3 regions of the Xanthobacter sp. SG618 genome follow, and region 2 is predicted to be linked to each of the others. Evidence: predicted binding sites of a transcription regulator. Region 2 holds the regulator's gene; each other region holds the start of a gene.
What was found. Region 2 encodes PhoB, which activates phosphate uptake and scavenging genes when phosphate is short. Its sites were predicted from a motif close to TGTCATNNANCTGTCAT; they were not measured.

Region 1 (5,073 bases), on a different contig from region 2:
TCGCGGCGATCGTGCTGGCCACGGCCGGCTTCGGCGTGACCGTGCCCGGCCTGTACGATCTGGGGCTGGTGCTTGTCGGCCTCTTGACGGGCCTTTCCGCCGCTGCCTATCTCGCCGCATGGACGCGCCATATGGCAAGCTGAGGGGCAACGGTTCAGGATCGGCGCCTCTTCGGGCGGCCGGTTGAAAGGCGCAAGGTGATGGACGGCGACCGCACCCGCATGCCGGAACTCCGCAGCGACCCCACGTCGCCGGCGCGTCGCGGTGCCGCGTTTGCCCGGCTTCCCCGCATGCCCGTGCCGATCCATTCCGGGATGGAGGGAACCTCCGTGCGCATCCAGGCCCGCTTCTGGGTGGGCGCGCTGCTGCTCACCGCCATCGTCCTGTGGCTGCTCTCCGGCATCCTCCTGCCGTTCGTGGCGGGCATCGTGCTCGCCTACTTCCTCAATCCGGTGGTCGCGCGCCTCGAGCGCATCGGCGTCGCACGCACCCTCTCCGCCCTCGTGGTGGTGGGGATCATGCTGCTGCTGGTGATGCTGTTCTTTCTGCTGGCGCTGCCCATCCTGTCGTCCCAGCTGTTCGAGTTCATCCAGCGCCTGCCGTCCTATGTGACGCGCCTTCAGGGCCTTCTGACCGAAGAGAACCGGGAATGGCTGAGCGGCATCGTCGGCGATCGCCTGCCCGACATGCAGCGCTCCATCTCCGACCTGATGACCCAGGGGGTGAGCCATGTGCTGAGCCTGCTGTCGTCGGTCTGGTCCGGCGGGCAGGCGCTCCTCTCGCTGTTCGCGCTGCTGGTGGTGACACCGGTGGTGGTGTTCTACATCCTGTGCGACTGGAACGAGATGGTGGGGCTGGTGGACCGGCTGGTGCCGGTGCCGCACCGCCCGGTGGTGCGGGGCCTCGCCCGCGCCATGGACAATGCGGTGGCCGGCTTCGTGCGCGGCCAGGCGACGGTCTGCCTGCTGCTCGGCGGCTTCTATGCCGTCTCCCTCTCCATGGTGGGGCTGAATTTCGGCCTGCTGATCGGCATCGTGTCGGGGGTCATCACCTTCATTCCCTATGTGGGGTCGCTCACCGGCTTCGTGCTGGCCATGGGCGTCGCCATCGTCCAGTTCTTCCCGGACTGGAGCATGATCGGCACCGTGCTCGCCATCTTCGTCGCCGGCCAGACCATCGAGGGCTATGTGCTCGCGCCGAAACTGGTGGGCGACAGCATCGGCGTGCATCCGGTGTGGCTGATGTTCGCCCTGTTCGCCTTCGGCTATCTCTTCGGCTTCGTGGGCCTGCTGCTGGCGGTTCCGCTCACGGCCGTGGCCGGCGTGCTGGTGCGCTTCGCCATTGCCCGCTACATGCAATCCTCGCTCTATCAGGGCGCGGCGGACGATGATCCGCCCGCCGAGACGCGCTGACCCGATGCCCCGCACCCCGGCCGAGCCGCCGCGACAGCTTCCCCTCGATCTGCCCAACCAGCCGGCCCTGCGCCGCGAGGACTTCCTCGCCGCGCCCGGCAATGCTGCGGCGCTGGCCCTGATCGACGCCTTCCCCGACTGGCCGTCGCGCGTCGCCTGCCTCGTCGGCCCGGAAGGCGCGGGCAAGAGCCATCTCGCCGCCATCTTCGCCGAGCGATCGGGCGCCCTGACGCTCGCCGCCTCGGACCTCGTGCGGGAGGCGGTACCGGCGGCCCTCGCCCGCGACGCGCTGGTGCTGGAGGACCTCGACCCCGCCACCTTCAGCGAGCCGGCCCTGTTCCACTTGCTCAATCTCGCCCGCGAGCAGCAGGCCTACCTGCTGATGACCGCGCGCACGCCGCCCTCCGGCTTCACCCTCGCCACCGCCGACCTCGCCTCCCGGCTGCGGGCCATCCCGGTGTTCGAGATCGCGCCAGCAGACGATTCCCTGCTCGCAGCCGTGCTGGTGAAGCTGTTCGCCGACCGCCAGCTCGCGGTGGATGAGGCCACCGTGCAATATCTGCTGCTGCGCATCCCGCGCTCGGTGGCCGGCGCCCAGCGCATCGTCGAGGCGCTCGATCAGGCGGCGCTGGCCGCCCGGCGGCCGGTGACCCGCGCCCTCGCCGCCCAGGTGCTGGCGGCCGGTGACCCCACGGACGAGGCCCACGCCGGGGCCGATCCGGACGCGGACGATTGAGGAGCGCGCAAGGCCGGCCAATGTCATAGAGTGGTCATCCAAGCCAGCCATGGTCCGGCCGGTTTCCGCCAATACGGCATGAGGGAGCGACGGGAGCGAATGGGAATGAACGAGGCTGTGGCTCTCTCCGACACCGAGGTCGTCTCCGAAGTGGAAAGCCCGCTCGCGCAGTCGTCGCAGCGGTTCATCAACCGCGAGATTTCCTGGCTCGGCTTCAACCGCCGCGTGTTGGAGGAAGCGGAGAACCGCAATCATCCCCTGCTGGAGCAGTTGCGCTTCCTCTCCATCTCCGCCAACAACCTCGATGAATTCTTCATGGTCCGCGTCGCCGGCCTGAAAGAGCAGGTGCGCGAAGGCGTGCAGACCCCGAGCCCGGACGGGCTCACCCCCTCCGAACAGCTGACCACCATCCTCAGCGCCGCCGCCCAGCTGATCTCGGACCAGCAGGGTCGCTGGCGCGAGCTCAGGCGCGACCTCGCCGGAGCCGGCATCGTGCTGATCGATGGGCCGGACGGGACGCACGAGGACATGGAGGTGCTGGACCGGCACTTCCTCAATCATGTCTTCCCGGTGCTGACCCCGCTGGCCATCGATCCGGCCCACCCCTTCCCGTTCATCCCCAATCTCGGCTTCTCGCTGGCCCTCCAGCTCGTCCGCCAGTCGGATGGGCGGGGCATGAACGCGCTCATCCGCATCCCCGCCAAGGTCGACCGCTTCATCCGCCTACCGGACCAAGGCACCGGCACGCTGCGCTTCATGACGCTGGAGCAGATGATCGGGCTGTTCATCGCGCGGCTCTTCCCCGGCTATGCGGTGAAGGGACAGGGCGTGTTCCGCGTCATCCGCGACAGCGACCTTGAAATCGAGGAAGAGGCGGAAGACCTCGTCCGCCTGTTCGAGACCGCGCTGAAGCAGCGCCGCTACGGCGAGGTGATCCGCATGGAGGCCGACGCCGCCATGCCGGAAGAGCTGCGCACCTTCGTCGCCCGCGAACTCGGCGTGAACGACGACGAAATCTTCGTGGTCGACGGCGTGCTAGCGCTGAACGAGTTTTCCCAGCTTGTCTCGGTCGACCGCCCGGACCTCAAGTTCCAGGCCTACAACGCCCGATTTCCCGAGCGCATCCGCGACCACGGCGGAGACTGCTTTCTCGCTATTCGCGAGAAGGACATTCTGGTTCACCACCCTTATGAATCCTTTGACGTGGTGGTTCAGTTTCTGCGCCAGGCCGCCCGCGACCCCAATGTCGTCGCCATCAAGCAGACCCTCTACCGCACCTCCTCCGACAGCCCCATCGTGAAGGCGCTCGCCGAGGCGGCCGAAGCCGGCAAGTCGGTGACGGCGCTGGTGGAGTTGAAGGCGCGCTTCGACGAGGAAGCCAACATCCGCTGGGCGCGCGACCTGGAGCGGGCCGGCGTGCAGGTGGTGTTCGGCTTCATCGAGCTGAAGACCCACGGCAAGCTCTCCATGGCGGTACGCCGGGAAGGCTCCCAGCTCGCCACCTACGTGCATGTGGGCACCGGCAACTACCACCCCATCACGGCGCGCATCTACACCGACCTGTCCTTCTTCACCGCCGACCCGGTGATCGCCCAGGACGTGGCCCGCATCTTCAACTTCATTACCGGCTATGCGACGCCGGGTGAACTCGACGCCATGGCCGTGTCGCCGTCCTTCCTCAAGCCGCGGCTGATGAAGCACATCGCGGACGAGATCGAGTTCGCCCGGGCCGGCCGTCCGGCAGCCATCTGGCTGAAGTGCAACTCGCTGGTGGATCCCGAGATCATCGACGCGCTCTATGCCGCCAGCGCTGCCGGCGTTCAGGTGGATTGCGTCATCCGCGGCATCTGCTGCCTGCGGCCCGGCATTCCCGGGCTGTCCGAGAACATCCGGGTGAAATCCATCGTCGGGCGCTTCCTGGAGCACTCGCGCATCTACTGCTTCGGCGGCGGCCACGGCCTGCCGAGCCCGAATGCCATCGTCTACATTTCCTCGGCCGACCTGATGCCGCGCAACCTCGACCGCCGCGTCGAGACCCTGTGCCCCATCACCAACCCCACCGTGCACGAGCAGGTGCTCGACCAGATCATGGTTGCCAACCTGATCGACAACCAGCAGAGCTGGCGCGTCTTGCCGGATGGCTCGTCGGAACGCATAGTCCCGGCGCCGGGCGAGGAACCGTTCAACGCCCATCAGTATTTCATGACCAATCCGAGCTTGTCCGGACGTGGAAAGTCTCTCAAGGATTCTTCGCCGCGCAGCCTCTTCGTCCGCCGCGGAGGCGGGCGCTGAGTTGACGCGTGCACCCGGCCGGCTGTCCCACGGGGCGCCGGTTGCCGTCATCGACATCGGCTCCAACTCGGTGCGCCTCGTGGTGTACGAGGGGCTTAACCGTGCGCTGACGCCGGTCTTCAACGAGAAGGCCCTGTGCGGGCTCGGCCGGGAGGTGCTCTCCACCGGCCGGCTCCCACAGGATGCGGTCGATCGCGCCTTCGCCGCGCTGAAGCGCTTTCGTGCGCTTTGTGACGCGATGCAGGTGGGCGAGGTCCATGCCCTCGCCACCGCCGCGGCGCGCGACGCGCAGAACGGCCCCGCCTTCATCGCCGAGTGCGAGGCCATCTGCGGCACCCGCATCGAGCTGCTCACCGGCAAGCGCGAGGCTGAACTCGCCGCCTGCGGCATCGTCGCCGGCGTCCATGCGCCGGACGGCATCGTCGGCGATCTCGGCGGCGGCTCGCTGGAACTGGTGGACGTGAAGGCCGGCTATGTCGGCACCGGGGTCACCCTGCCCTTGGGCGGCCTCGCCTTGCAGGACCGGTCCTCTCGCTCGACGCGCAAGGCGGAGAAGATCGTCCGCGATACCATTCCCGAGGCGCAGGTTCTGGAAGGCCTCGCCGGCCGCACCTTCTATGCGGTGGGCGGCAC
Region 2 (5,073 bases):
TCATCGGCGCCCTGTTCGCGGGCCCGCCGCTCGGTTCCGGTATGCTCACCGCCGGCCTGATCCTTGCCGTGATGATCCTGCCCTTCATCACCGCCATGTTCGTGGAGACGCTGGAGAGCGTGCCGCCCATGCTGAAGGAATCGGCCTACGGCATCGGCGCCACCACCTACGAGGTCTACAAGAACGTCTCGGTGCCCTACGGCAAGACCGCCATGGTGGGCGCCATCATGCTCGGCCTCGGCCGCGCGCTGGGCGAGACCATGGCCGTGACCTTCGTCATCGGCAACGCGACGCGCATGTCCGCCTCCCTGTTCGCACCGGGCGCGACCATCGCCTCCACCATCGCCAACGAATTCCCCGAGGCCCCGATCGGGTCGCTGAAGCTCACCTCGCTGCTGCAGCTTGGCTTCATCCTGTTCGTGATCTCCTTCATCGTGCTGGCTCTGTCCCGGGCGCTCGTGCGCTCGCGGCTCGACTGACCCGGGAGCTTTAGAACCATGGCTTCCCTCGCTGCACGCCGCGCCACCGACCGGGCCGTCAAGGCGATCTCCACCGGCTTCGCCGTGTTCGCCCTGTTCCTCCTCGGCTGGATCCTCTGGACCCTGCTCTCGCGCGGCCTCCCCGCCCTGGGCTCCAACGTCTTCACCCAGGTCACCAAGCCCCCGGGACAGGGCGGTGGCCTGCTCAATGCCATCGTCGGCTCGCTGATCCAGATCGGCATAGCCATGGTCATCGGCGGCCCCATCGGCATCTTCTGCGGCACCTTCCTCGCCGAGAACGGCAGGGGCACGAAGATCGGCGCCGCCGCGCGCTTCGTGAACGACATCCTGCTCTCGGCGCCGTCCATCCTGGTCGGCCTGTTCATCTACACTTTGCTGGTGGTGCCCTTCGGCGGCTTCTCCGGCTGGGCCGGGTCTCTGGCGCTCGCCATCCTGGTCATCCCGGTCATCGTGCGCACCACCGAGGACATGCTGAACCTGGTACCCGTCGGCCTGCGTGAAGCCGCCTTCGCGCTGGGCGCCCCGCAGTGGAAGGTGGTGATGTTCATCACCTGGCGCGCGGCCCGCGCCGGCATCGTCACCGGCGTGCTGCTGGCCATTGCCCGCGCCGCCGGCGAGACCGCGCCGCTGCTGTTCACCTCGCTCGGCAACAACGCCATGTCGACCGACCTGTCGAAGCCGATGGCGAGCCTGCCCATCGCCATCTACCAGTTCGCCGGCAGTCCGTTCGACGACTGGGTCTCCCTCGCCTGGGCCGGCGCGCTGCTCATCACCGTGGGCGTGCTGGTGCTCAACGTGGCGTCCCGCCTGTTCCTGGCCCGCGGCCACTGATTTCCGGCGCGGGCCAAGGCCCGCCGCCTTCCGCCCTTTCCGCAATTCCTCCGAAGCACGGCCATACGCCCAAGCGAGGACAAGATGACTTCAGCCGTCGATCCCACCTTCAATCTCGCGTCCGCCGTGGGGGCCAAGCCCGATGCGCCGCAGGCTCCCGCCAAGATCAAGGTGGAGAACCTGCAGTTCTACTACGGCAGCAACCATGCGCTCCGGAACATCAACTTCGAGGTTCCCGAGAAGCGCGTGACCGCCATGATCGGCCCGTCGGGCTGCGGCAAGTCCACGCTGCTGCGCGTGTTCAACCGCATGTTCGACCTCTACCCCGGCCAGCGCGCCGAGGGCTCGGTGATGTTCGACGGCGTGAACATCGTCGGCAAGGAGCTGGACCCCACCATCGTGCGCACGCGCATCGGCATGGTGTTCCAGAAGCCCACGCCCTTCCCCATGTCGATCTATGACAACATCGCCTTCGGCGTGAAGCTGCACGAGCGGCTCTCCAAGTCGCAGATGGACGAGCGCGTGGAATGGTGCCTGCGCAAGGCCGCCATCTGGGACGAGACCAAGGACCGCCTGCACACCTCGGCGCTCGGCATGTCCGGCGGCCAGCAGCAGCGGCTGTGCATCGCCCGCACCATCGCGGTGAAGCCCGAGGTGATCCTGCTCGACGAGCCCACCTCGGCCCTCGACCCCATCTCCACCTCGAAGATCGAGGACCTGATCGACGAGCTGAAGCAGGACTTCACCATCGTCATCGTCACCCACAACATGCAGCAGGCCGCGCGCTGCGCCGACATGACCGCCTTCTTCTATCTGGGCGAGCTGATCGAGGTGGCGCCCTCGGACGTGATCTTCACCAATCCGAAGGAGATCAAGACGCGCGACTACATCACCGGCCGCTTCGGCTGACGGATTGAAGGATATCTGAGATGCCGGATCATATCGTCGCCTCCTTCGATCAGGAGTTGAAGGAAATCGGCCGCAAGGTCGTCGAGATGGGCGGACAGGCCGAGCGCCTCGTCGCCGACAGCGTCACTTCCCTCATCCGCCGCGACACCGCCCTCGCCCAGAAGGTGGTGCTGCTCGATGCGACCGTGGACCAGGTGCAGCGCGAGATCGAGGACCGGGCCATCCTGGTCATCGCCAAGCGCCAGCCGGTGGCCATCGACCTGCGCGAGATCGTCGCCGCCATCCGCATCGCCAACGACCTCGAGCGCATCGGCGACCTCGCCAAGAACGTGGGCAAGCGCGTCATCGCCATCGAGGGCGAGTATCATCCGGCGAAGCTGGTGCGCGGGGTGGAGCACATCTCCGACCTCGTGCTCGAACAGCTGAAGGAAGTGCTCGACGCCTATGCCGGCCGCAACGAGGCCAAGGCGGTGGACGTGTGGGGCCGCGACGGCGCCATCGACACCATGTACACGTCCCTGTTCCGCGAACTCCTCACCTACATGATGGAGGATCCGCGCAACATCTCCGTGTGCACGCACCTCCTGTTCTGCGCCAAGAACATCGAGCGCATCGGCGACCACGCGACCAATATCGCGGAGATCGTCTACTACATGGTGACGGGCCAGAACCTGCCGGAGAGCCGCCCGAAGGCGGACGCCTCCAGCGACACCACCCTGCCCTTCCCGGGCCGCACCACCACCGTTCAGAGCTGATCAACCAGACCTGAAGACGGGGCGGAGAGCCCCGATAGTGACGGATAGACCAAAGTGCCGGCGCGTATTCTGATCGTCGAGGACGAAGAGCCGTTGACCCTCCTGCTCCGTTACAATCTGGAGTCGGAGGGTTACGGGGTCGAGAGCGTGGGTCGCGGCGACGAGGCCGAGACCCGCCTGCGCGAGAGCGTGCCGGATCTCATCATCCTCGACTGGATGCTGCCCGGCCTCTCCGGCATCGAGCTGTGCCGGCGCCTGCGCACCCGGCCGGAGACCGAGCGCCTGCCCGTCATCATGCTCACCGCCCGCGGCGAGGAGACCGAGCGGGTGCGCGGCCTCGCCACCGGCGCAGACGACTATGTGGTGAAGCCCTTCTCGGTGCCCGAGCTGCTCGCACGGGTGCGCGCTCTGCTGCGCCGGGCCAAGCCCGAGCATGTGGCCACCCTCCTGCGTGCCGGCGACATCGAATTGGACCGCGAGACCCATCGCGTGCATCGCGCCGGCCGCGAGATCCATCTCGGCCCCACCGAGTTCCGCCTGCTGGAATTCCTGATGCAGAGCCCCGGCCGCGTCTTCTCCCGTGAGCAGTTGCTCGACGGCGTGTGGGGCCAGGACGTCTATATCGACGAGCGCACCGTGGACGTGCATGTGGGCCGCCTGCGCAAGGCCATCAATCGCGGCCGCCAGTCCGACCCCATCCGCACCGTGCGCGGCGCCGGCTATTCCTTCAACGAGATGTTCGCCCGCGCGCACTGAGCGGGCTGAGGCTTTGAGGCGTTGCTTCGCTCAGGCGACACGCGGGCTTTTTGGGCGATGCGCCTCAGCATCAAAAGGCACCGTCATGGCCGGGCTTGTCCCGGCCATCCACGTCGTGCCGCTAGCGCTGCTGCCCGAGATCCATTCCCAGCCGAACCACGTGGATGCCCGGGACAAGCCTGGGCATGGCGGTGGGAAAGGAAGGCGAAGACGGCGGATCGCCCGCCCCCTCACCCCGTTCGCACCCCCAACAGCCCCAGCGCCTGCTTGGCGGCGCGCTCGCCGGAGAGCCAGGCGCCGCCCACGGTGCCCCAGAGCGTCTCATGGGTGTGCTCGCCGGCGAACACGAGCCGGCCGCCCACCGTCTCGGTGAACGCGCGGCGCATGTTGCCGAAGCCCGGTAGGGCGCACGAGAAGGCACCCAGCGCCCACGGTTCCTTGCTCCAGCGGGTGGCGAATACCTTGCCGACGCGCGCGGCGGTATCGGCGCCGAACTCGCGCGTCAGCGCCGCCTTCACGAAGGCCGCGGCGGCCTCGGGCGGGCTGTCGGCGAGGCCGGTGGCCACGTCGCCCCCCACTTCGAGGCTGTAGAGATCAGTGCCGCCGATGCGGGCGCGCAGCGCATAGGCGCGCGGGCCGTCGGCGCGGAAATAGATCAGCTCGTCGGCACCAAGATTTCCGGGATTGCGCGGCAGGCGGAAGCCGATGTGGTCGAAGGCGCCCAGCGTGATCTTCTCCACCGCCGTGCGGTAGCGCTGCGGCAGTGATGGGCCGATGCGCAGCTTGCCCGCCGCGATGAGGCTCGGCGGCACGGCGACGATTACCGTGCGCCCGGTCACCGTGCCCTTGTTGGTCTGCACCGAGACGAGGCGGGGGCTGAGATCGATGGCACGCGCCGCCACCTCGAGGCGCACCGTCAGCGGACGGGCGAGCTGCGCCACCAGCGTGCCCACGCCCTGCCGGCAGATGTCCTCGCTCTCGCGCTCGTCGAAGCGGGAGACATCGACGGTGGAGACCTGATCCAGCTCCTTGGCGCAGTTGAATGGGCCGAGGACGAAGCGGGCGCTCGGCCCCCAGGGCCCGAGGTCCGGCAAGGCGCGGGAGGCGGCCATGTCGCGGTTGGCATCGCCGGCGGCGACGATGGCCCGCTCGCCGCGGCGGACCGTGGCGATGAAATCCTCATAATCGGTATCGCCCGCCTCGCGCCCGCCCACATAGAGCCGGCCGCCATCGGGCGCGCGATAGATGTCGAGCCCCTCCGCCCGGCCGAAGGCGGCCATGGGGCGCGCGGCCGGCATGTTGAGCCGCGCCGCGCCGAGGTC
Region 3 (5,073 bases), 750 kb from region 2:
AACATGGCGCTGCCCAAGGAGGCCTCCAAACCCGGCGAAGAAGGCGTGCCGGGCGGAGGCTCCTTCGGCCCGGCCTCGGGCTTCACCAAGCTGCGCTGGCTGAAGCCGGTCTATGCCGGCGACACCATATCGTTCGCCACCGAGGTGCGGGACAAGATCACCATCAAGTCCCGGCCCCAATGGGGCTTCCTGCGCACCTACAATTCAGGCACCAACCAGCACGGGGATCTCGTCATCGACTTCGAGAGCACCGTGCTGATGCGCCGCCGCCCCTGAGCGGGCCTAGCCCTCGAGTTCCTCTTTCAGGATTTCGAGGCGCAGCCATTCCTCTTCCGCGGCGTCGAGGGCCGCCTGCGTCTCGGCAAGCGCCGCCGAGGCCTTGTCGAAGCGCGCCGGATCGCGGGCATAGAGGGCGGGATCGGCGATCTCGGCAGCCAGCTTCTCCAGCTTGGCGCGCAGGTCGTCCATGGTCTTGGGCAGCGTCTTCAGGGCGTGCTGCTCATGGAAGGAGAGGCGGCGCTTCCCCCCGGCTGCGGCGCCGCCCGTGCCCTTGCCGGCGTCCGGCTTCTGCTCGCCACCCTTCGCCTTCGCGGCGGGGGTGCTCTTGTCCCGCGCCTCCACGCCACGGCCGCGCTGGGACAGCATGTCCGAATAGCCGCCCGCATATTCGCGAAACACACCATCCCCCTCCGCCATGATGACGCTGGAGACGGTGCGGTCGAGGAAGTCACGATCGTGGCTGACGAGGATGACGGTGCCGGGATAGTCCGCCACCATCTCCTGCAGAAGGTCGAGGGTTTCGAGGTCGAGGTCGTTGGTGGGCTCGTCCAGCACCAGCACATTGGAGGGCAAGGCCAGCGCCCGCGCCAGCATCAGCCGGCCGCGCTCGCCGCCGGAGAGCACCGAGAGCGGGGCGTTGGCCTGCTCGGGGGTGAAAAGGAAGTCCTTCAGATAGCCCATCACATGCTTGGGCGCGCCGCCCACCTGCACCTGGTCCGAGCCGCCGCCGGTCAGCGCATCGCGCAGGGTGGTGCCGGGGTCGAGGGCGGCGCGCTTCTGGTCGAGGCTGGCGACTTCGAGATTGGTGCCGAGCTTCACCGTGCCCGAATCGGGGGCAAGCTCGCCGGTGAGCAGCTTGATGAGGGTGGTCTTGCCGGCGCCGTTGGGGCCGATGATGCCGATGCGGTCGCCTCGCAGGATACGGGTGGAGAAGTCCTTCACCACCTCCCGCTCGCCGAAGGCCTTGGCGATGTGCTTCGCCTCAATGACGAGCTTGCCGGAGGCCTCCGCCTCGCTTACCGCCAGCTTGACGTTGCCCACCGCGCGGCGCTCGTCGCGGCGGTCCTTGCGCATGGAATGCAGCAGGCCCAGCCGGCGCACATTGCGCTTGCGGCGGGCGGTGACGCCGTAGCGCAGCCAGTCCAGCTCTGCGACGATCTTGCGGTCGAGCTTGTGGCGCTCCGTCTCTTCCTGCTCCAGTACCTCGTCGCGCCACGCCTCGAACGCGCCGAAGCCCTGCTCCAGCCGCCGGGTCTGGCCGCGATCAAGCCAGACGGTGGCGCGCGAGAGGGTTTCGAGGAAGCGCCGGTCATGGCTGATGAGCACCATGGCGGACTTCAGCCCCTTCAGCTCGCTTTCCAGCCATTCGATGGCCGGCAGATCGAGATGGTTGGTCGGCTCGTCCAGCAGGAGCACGTCCGGCTCCGGCGCGATCACGCGCGCCAGAGCGGCCCGGCGGGCCTCGCCGCCGGAGAGGTGAGCGGGGTCTTCCTGTCCGGTGAGGCCCAGCTCGGTGAGGAGATATTGGGCGCGATAGGCATCGTCGCCCGGTCCAAGCCCGGCTTCCACATAGGCCAGCGTCGTCGCATAGCCGGAAAAGTCCGGCTCCTGCTGGAGATAGCGCACGGTGGTGCCGGGCTGGAAAAAGCGCGTGCCGGAATCCGGCTCGACCAGCCCCGCCGCCACCTTCAGCAGCGTGGACTTGCCCGAGCCGTTGCGACCGACGAGGCACACCCGCTCGCCCGCCGACACGGAAAGCTCCGCGCCGTCGAGCAAAGGGGTGGCGCCGAAGCGCAGATGGATATCCTGAAGGAGAACGAGCGGAGGAGCCATGGGGCCGGATTAAAGCCCTCCGGTCCGGAACGCAAAGGCCGTTCGCGCGGAACGACACTTTGCGCCGCTCGTCTCACAGGACGCAAAGAGGTGCGCGTCGCCCTGCATCACGCAGGCGGCGAGCACATCTCTCAGGCCATCAATGTACGGTGGAAGTCGGATTCAGCTTCGACATCTGGTCCTTGAGAACCAGCTTCTTGCGCTTCAGCTCTGCGACACGAAGAGGATCCGAGGCGGGGCTGTTCATTTCGCGGTTGAGCTCCTGCTCGATGGCCGCGTGACGCCGCTTCAGTTCCTGAAGGTGCGACTGGATGGACATTCTTAGCCACTCCCTGTCTGCAACACGACATCAGTCTGTCACGGAGCCGACGAAGAGTCGACCGCCTTTCCGCCACCTCCGTCGACCTCCCATCTTGCGGCGCGGCATACCCGTGCCATAGTCATTCCAACTGGGGGCGAGCGGGCGGCGGACCTGCGCGCCGGTGACAGGACCGGGCATGACGAGCGACGAGGAACGGGATCTCAAGGTCCACCTGGAACGCCTGAAGCAGGAGCATCGGGATCTCGATGCGGCGATCGAGGCGCTCACCAGCGTGTCGGGAGCGGACATCCTGCAGATCCAGCGGCTCAAGAAGCGCAAGCTGCAGCTGAAGGACCGCATCGGCCAGATCGAGGACGAACTGTTCCCCGACATCATCGCCTGAGCGTGGGGCGGGCGCGAGGCCGGCCCTCCTGAGGAGGGGGCCAAGGCGCGGAGGCCGGGCGTGCCCGGCATCCGTCAGTCAGAACGAAGGATCAGAGCTGGGCGAGCAGCGCGGTGGCGCCAGAGGCGTCGGCCTTGGAGGGCACGTCCTCCACGTTGAGCGTCTTCACCACGCCGTCCTCGACCACCATCGAATAGCGCTTGGAGCGCACGCCGAGGCCGGCGGCCGAGCCATCGAAGGTGAGGTCGAGCGCGGCCGCGAAGGACGCGTCGGGGTCCGCCAGGAACACGATCTTGCCGTCGGAGCCGGAGGCCTTTTCCCAGGCGCCCATGACGAAGGGGTCGTTCACCGACACCACGGCGATGGCGTCCACGCCCTTGGCCTTGATGGCATCGGCCTCGTGCACATAGCCCGGCAGGTGGTTCTTGTGGCAGGTGGGGGTGAAGGCACCCGGCACCGCGAACAGCACCACCTTCTTGCCCTTGAAGATCTCGTCGGTGGTCTTCGGCACGGGGCCGTCCTCGGTGGGAACACGGAAGGTGGCGTTGGGCAGTTTGTCGCCGACCGAAATGGGCATCGTCTTCTCCACAGTCTTGGGCGTTCGCGCCCGCGCCGACAATACGGGCTTTTGACCGGGAGAAAAGCGCTGGCTGCGGGCCGGATCGGCCCAGCTCAGCGCGGCGGCAGCTTCGGAACAGGCACCGTTGTCACGATCGCCTTCGGGCCGTCCACGAGGGTCAGCGTGAGCGGCGTCCCGGAGGGATCGGTGCCGGCGGGAATGCCGTCGAGGGGCAGCTCGAACCGGGCGGCGCCGTCCGGCAGCATGGTCTTCTGCGGCAGCGGCAAGGCCCAGCGATCCGGCCCCTCGGCGAACAGATCGGCCTTGGGATTTTGTGCCTTCACCTCGATGACGAGACGCGGCGGCGTGGCGCTGGCGTCCAGTTCGACCTTCTGCACCGAGGTCGGCTCGGCAACCCCCAGCGGGCGTTCCACCGGCAGGGCCGCACGGGCCGCCGAAATGCGGGCACCCTCGGCGCCGGCGTCGCCGCCAAGCGCGATGGAGAGGTCGGCGCGGGCGGGCATGCACAGCGCCTCGCACACGGCGAAATCGAACGCGAGAGAAAGCCGGGCCGGCTTGTCCTTGTCCTTCAGCTCCACCTTCAGGGGGAACAGGACCGCGCCCTTGTAGCCGATGGAAAAGCCCCCGCCCCCATCGGCGAAGCGCTTGGGCGCCGGCCATTCCATCTCCACCCGGGCGACGTTCTCCGAACCGCTCCAGTCCAGCGTCGGCGGCACACCGCTGTCGCCGGGATAGCGCCAGTAGGTCTTCCAGCCGGGGGCGAGCTTCAGCTCGATGCCCGCATCCGCCGTCGTGCCGGAGACCGCGCCCGCCATCAGGACCACATCCGCGCCCGGCACCTTCACCGGAGGCGCGCTCGCAGCCCATGAGGCCGGCGAGAAAGCGGCAAGCATGGCGCCGGCGAGGAGTGCACGGGCCAACACGCCACGGGACGACAAAACGAAGGCGGGCCGGACCGCCGGCCGAGCGCCGAGGGCGCGCTGAGGGGTCGATGTCATGGGCCTATCGGGTACCCGCTCGCGGCTTCGGCGCAAAGCCCTTTGCCTCACCAATCGCGTGCACAAGCGTGTGACCCGCCGCGGGACTCGCGGCCTTTCGGCAGGGCCTCGGCGCTACCTGCAACGCAATCCGCATTTCCAAGACGGCCGAACGGCGGTACCCTTTCTCCATGACTGCGAGCCAGAACCAAACGATCGAAGGCGGGGGATCGGGTTTCCTCGATGGGCAGATGCTCATCGCCATGCCGACCATGCGCGACGAGCAGTTCGCCCGCACCCTCGTCTACATGTGCGCCCACTCTCCGGAAGGAGCCATGGGCATCGTGGTGAACCAGCCGGCAAGCCACATCGACTTCACCGACCTCCTCGTCCAGCTGGACGTGGTTCCCGCCTCCGAGCGCATCCTGCTGCCGAAGAGCGCGGGCACCGTCAAAGTGCTGCGCGGCGGGCCGGTGGAGACGGGACGCGGCTTCGTACTGCATTCGGCGGACTATTTCGTCGAGAACTCCACGCTAACCATCGACGACGGCATCTGCCTCACCGCGACGCTGGACATCCTCAAAGCCATAGCCGGCGGGCGCGGACCGCGCAGCGCGGTGCTGGCGCTGGGCTATGCCGGCTGGGCGCCGGGCCAGCTCGAGACGGAGATCCAGGCCAATGGCTGGTTGAATTGCCCGGC

Region 1: a site for PhoB is predicted at 2,170-2,186, ahead of FHT36_RS11520 (RNA degradosome polyphosphate kinase). Genes of this name have one in related genera too.
Region 3: a site for PhoB is predicted at 2,457-2,473, ahead of FHT36_RS05910 (YdcH family protein). Genes of this name have one in related genera too.

The regions. Positions count from the first base shown of each region.
Region 1 covers NZ_JABBHL010000003.1:459,758-464,830, forward strand. The annotation lists gene FHT36_RS11505 (CDP-alcohol phosphatidyltransferase family protein) at 1-143, shown strand, start outside; gene FHT36_RS11510 (AI-2E family transporter) at 330-1,412, shown strand; gene FHT36_RS11515 (HdaA/DnaA family protein) at 1,417-2,148, shown strand; gene FHT36_RS11520 (RNA degradosome polyphosphate kinase) at 2,254-4,440, shown strand; gene ppx (exopolyphosphatase) at 4,442-5,073, shown strand, end outside.
Region 2 covers NZ_JABBHL010000002.1:841,388-846,460, forward strand. The annotation lists gene pstC (phosphate ABC transporter permease subunit PstC) at 1-479, shown strand, start outside; gene pstA (phosphate ABC transporter permease PstA) at 498-1,331, shown strand; gene pstB (phosphate ABC transporter ATP-binding protein PstB) at 1,416-2,240, shown strand; gene phoU (phosphate signaling complex protein PhoU) at 2,261-2,995, shown strand; gene phoB (phosphate regulon transcriptional regulator PhoB) at 3,050-3,751, shown strand; gene FHT36_RS09355 (FAD-dependent oxidoreductase) at 3,982-5,073, opposite strand, start outside.
Region 3 covers NZ_JABBHL010000002.1:95,575-100,647, forward strand. The annotation lists gene FHT36_RS05900 (MaoC family dehydratase) at 1-276, shown strand, start outside; gene FHT36_RS05905 (ABC-F family ATP-binding cassette domain-containing protein) at 283-2,112, opposite strand; gene FHT36_RS05910 (YdcH family protein) at 2,252-2,431, opposite strand; gene FHT36_RS05915 (YdcH family protein) at 2,610-2,816, shown strand; gene FHT36_RS05920 (peroxiredoxin) at 2,908-3,393, opposite strand; gene FHT36_RS05925 (protein-disulfide reductase DsbD domain-containing protein) at 3,489-4,394, opposite strand; gene FHT36_RS05930 (YqgE/AlgH family protein) at 4,565-5,073, shown strand, end outside.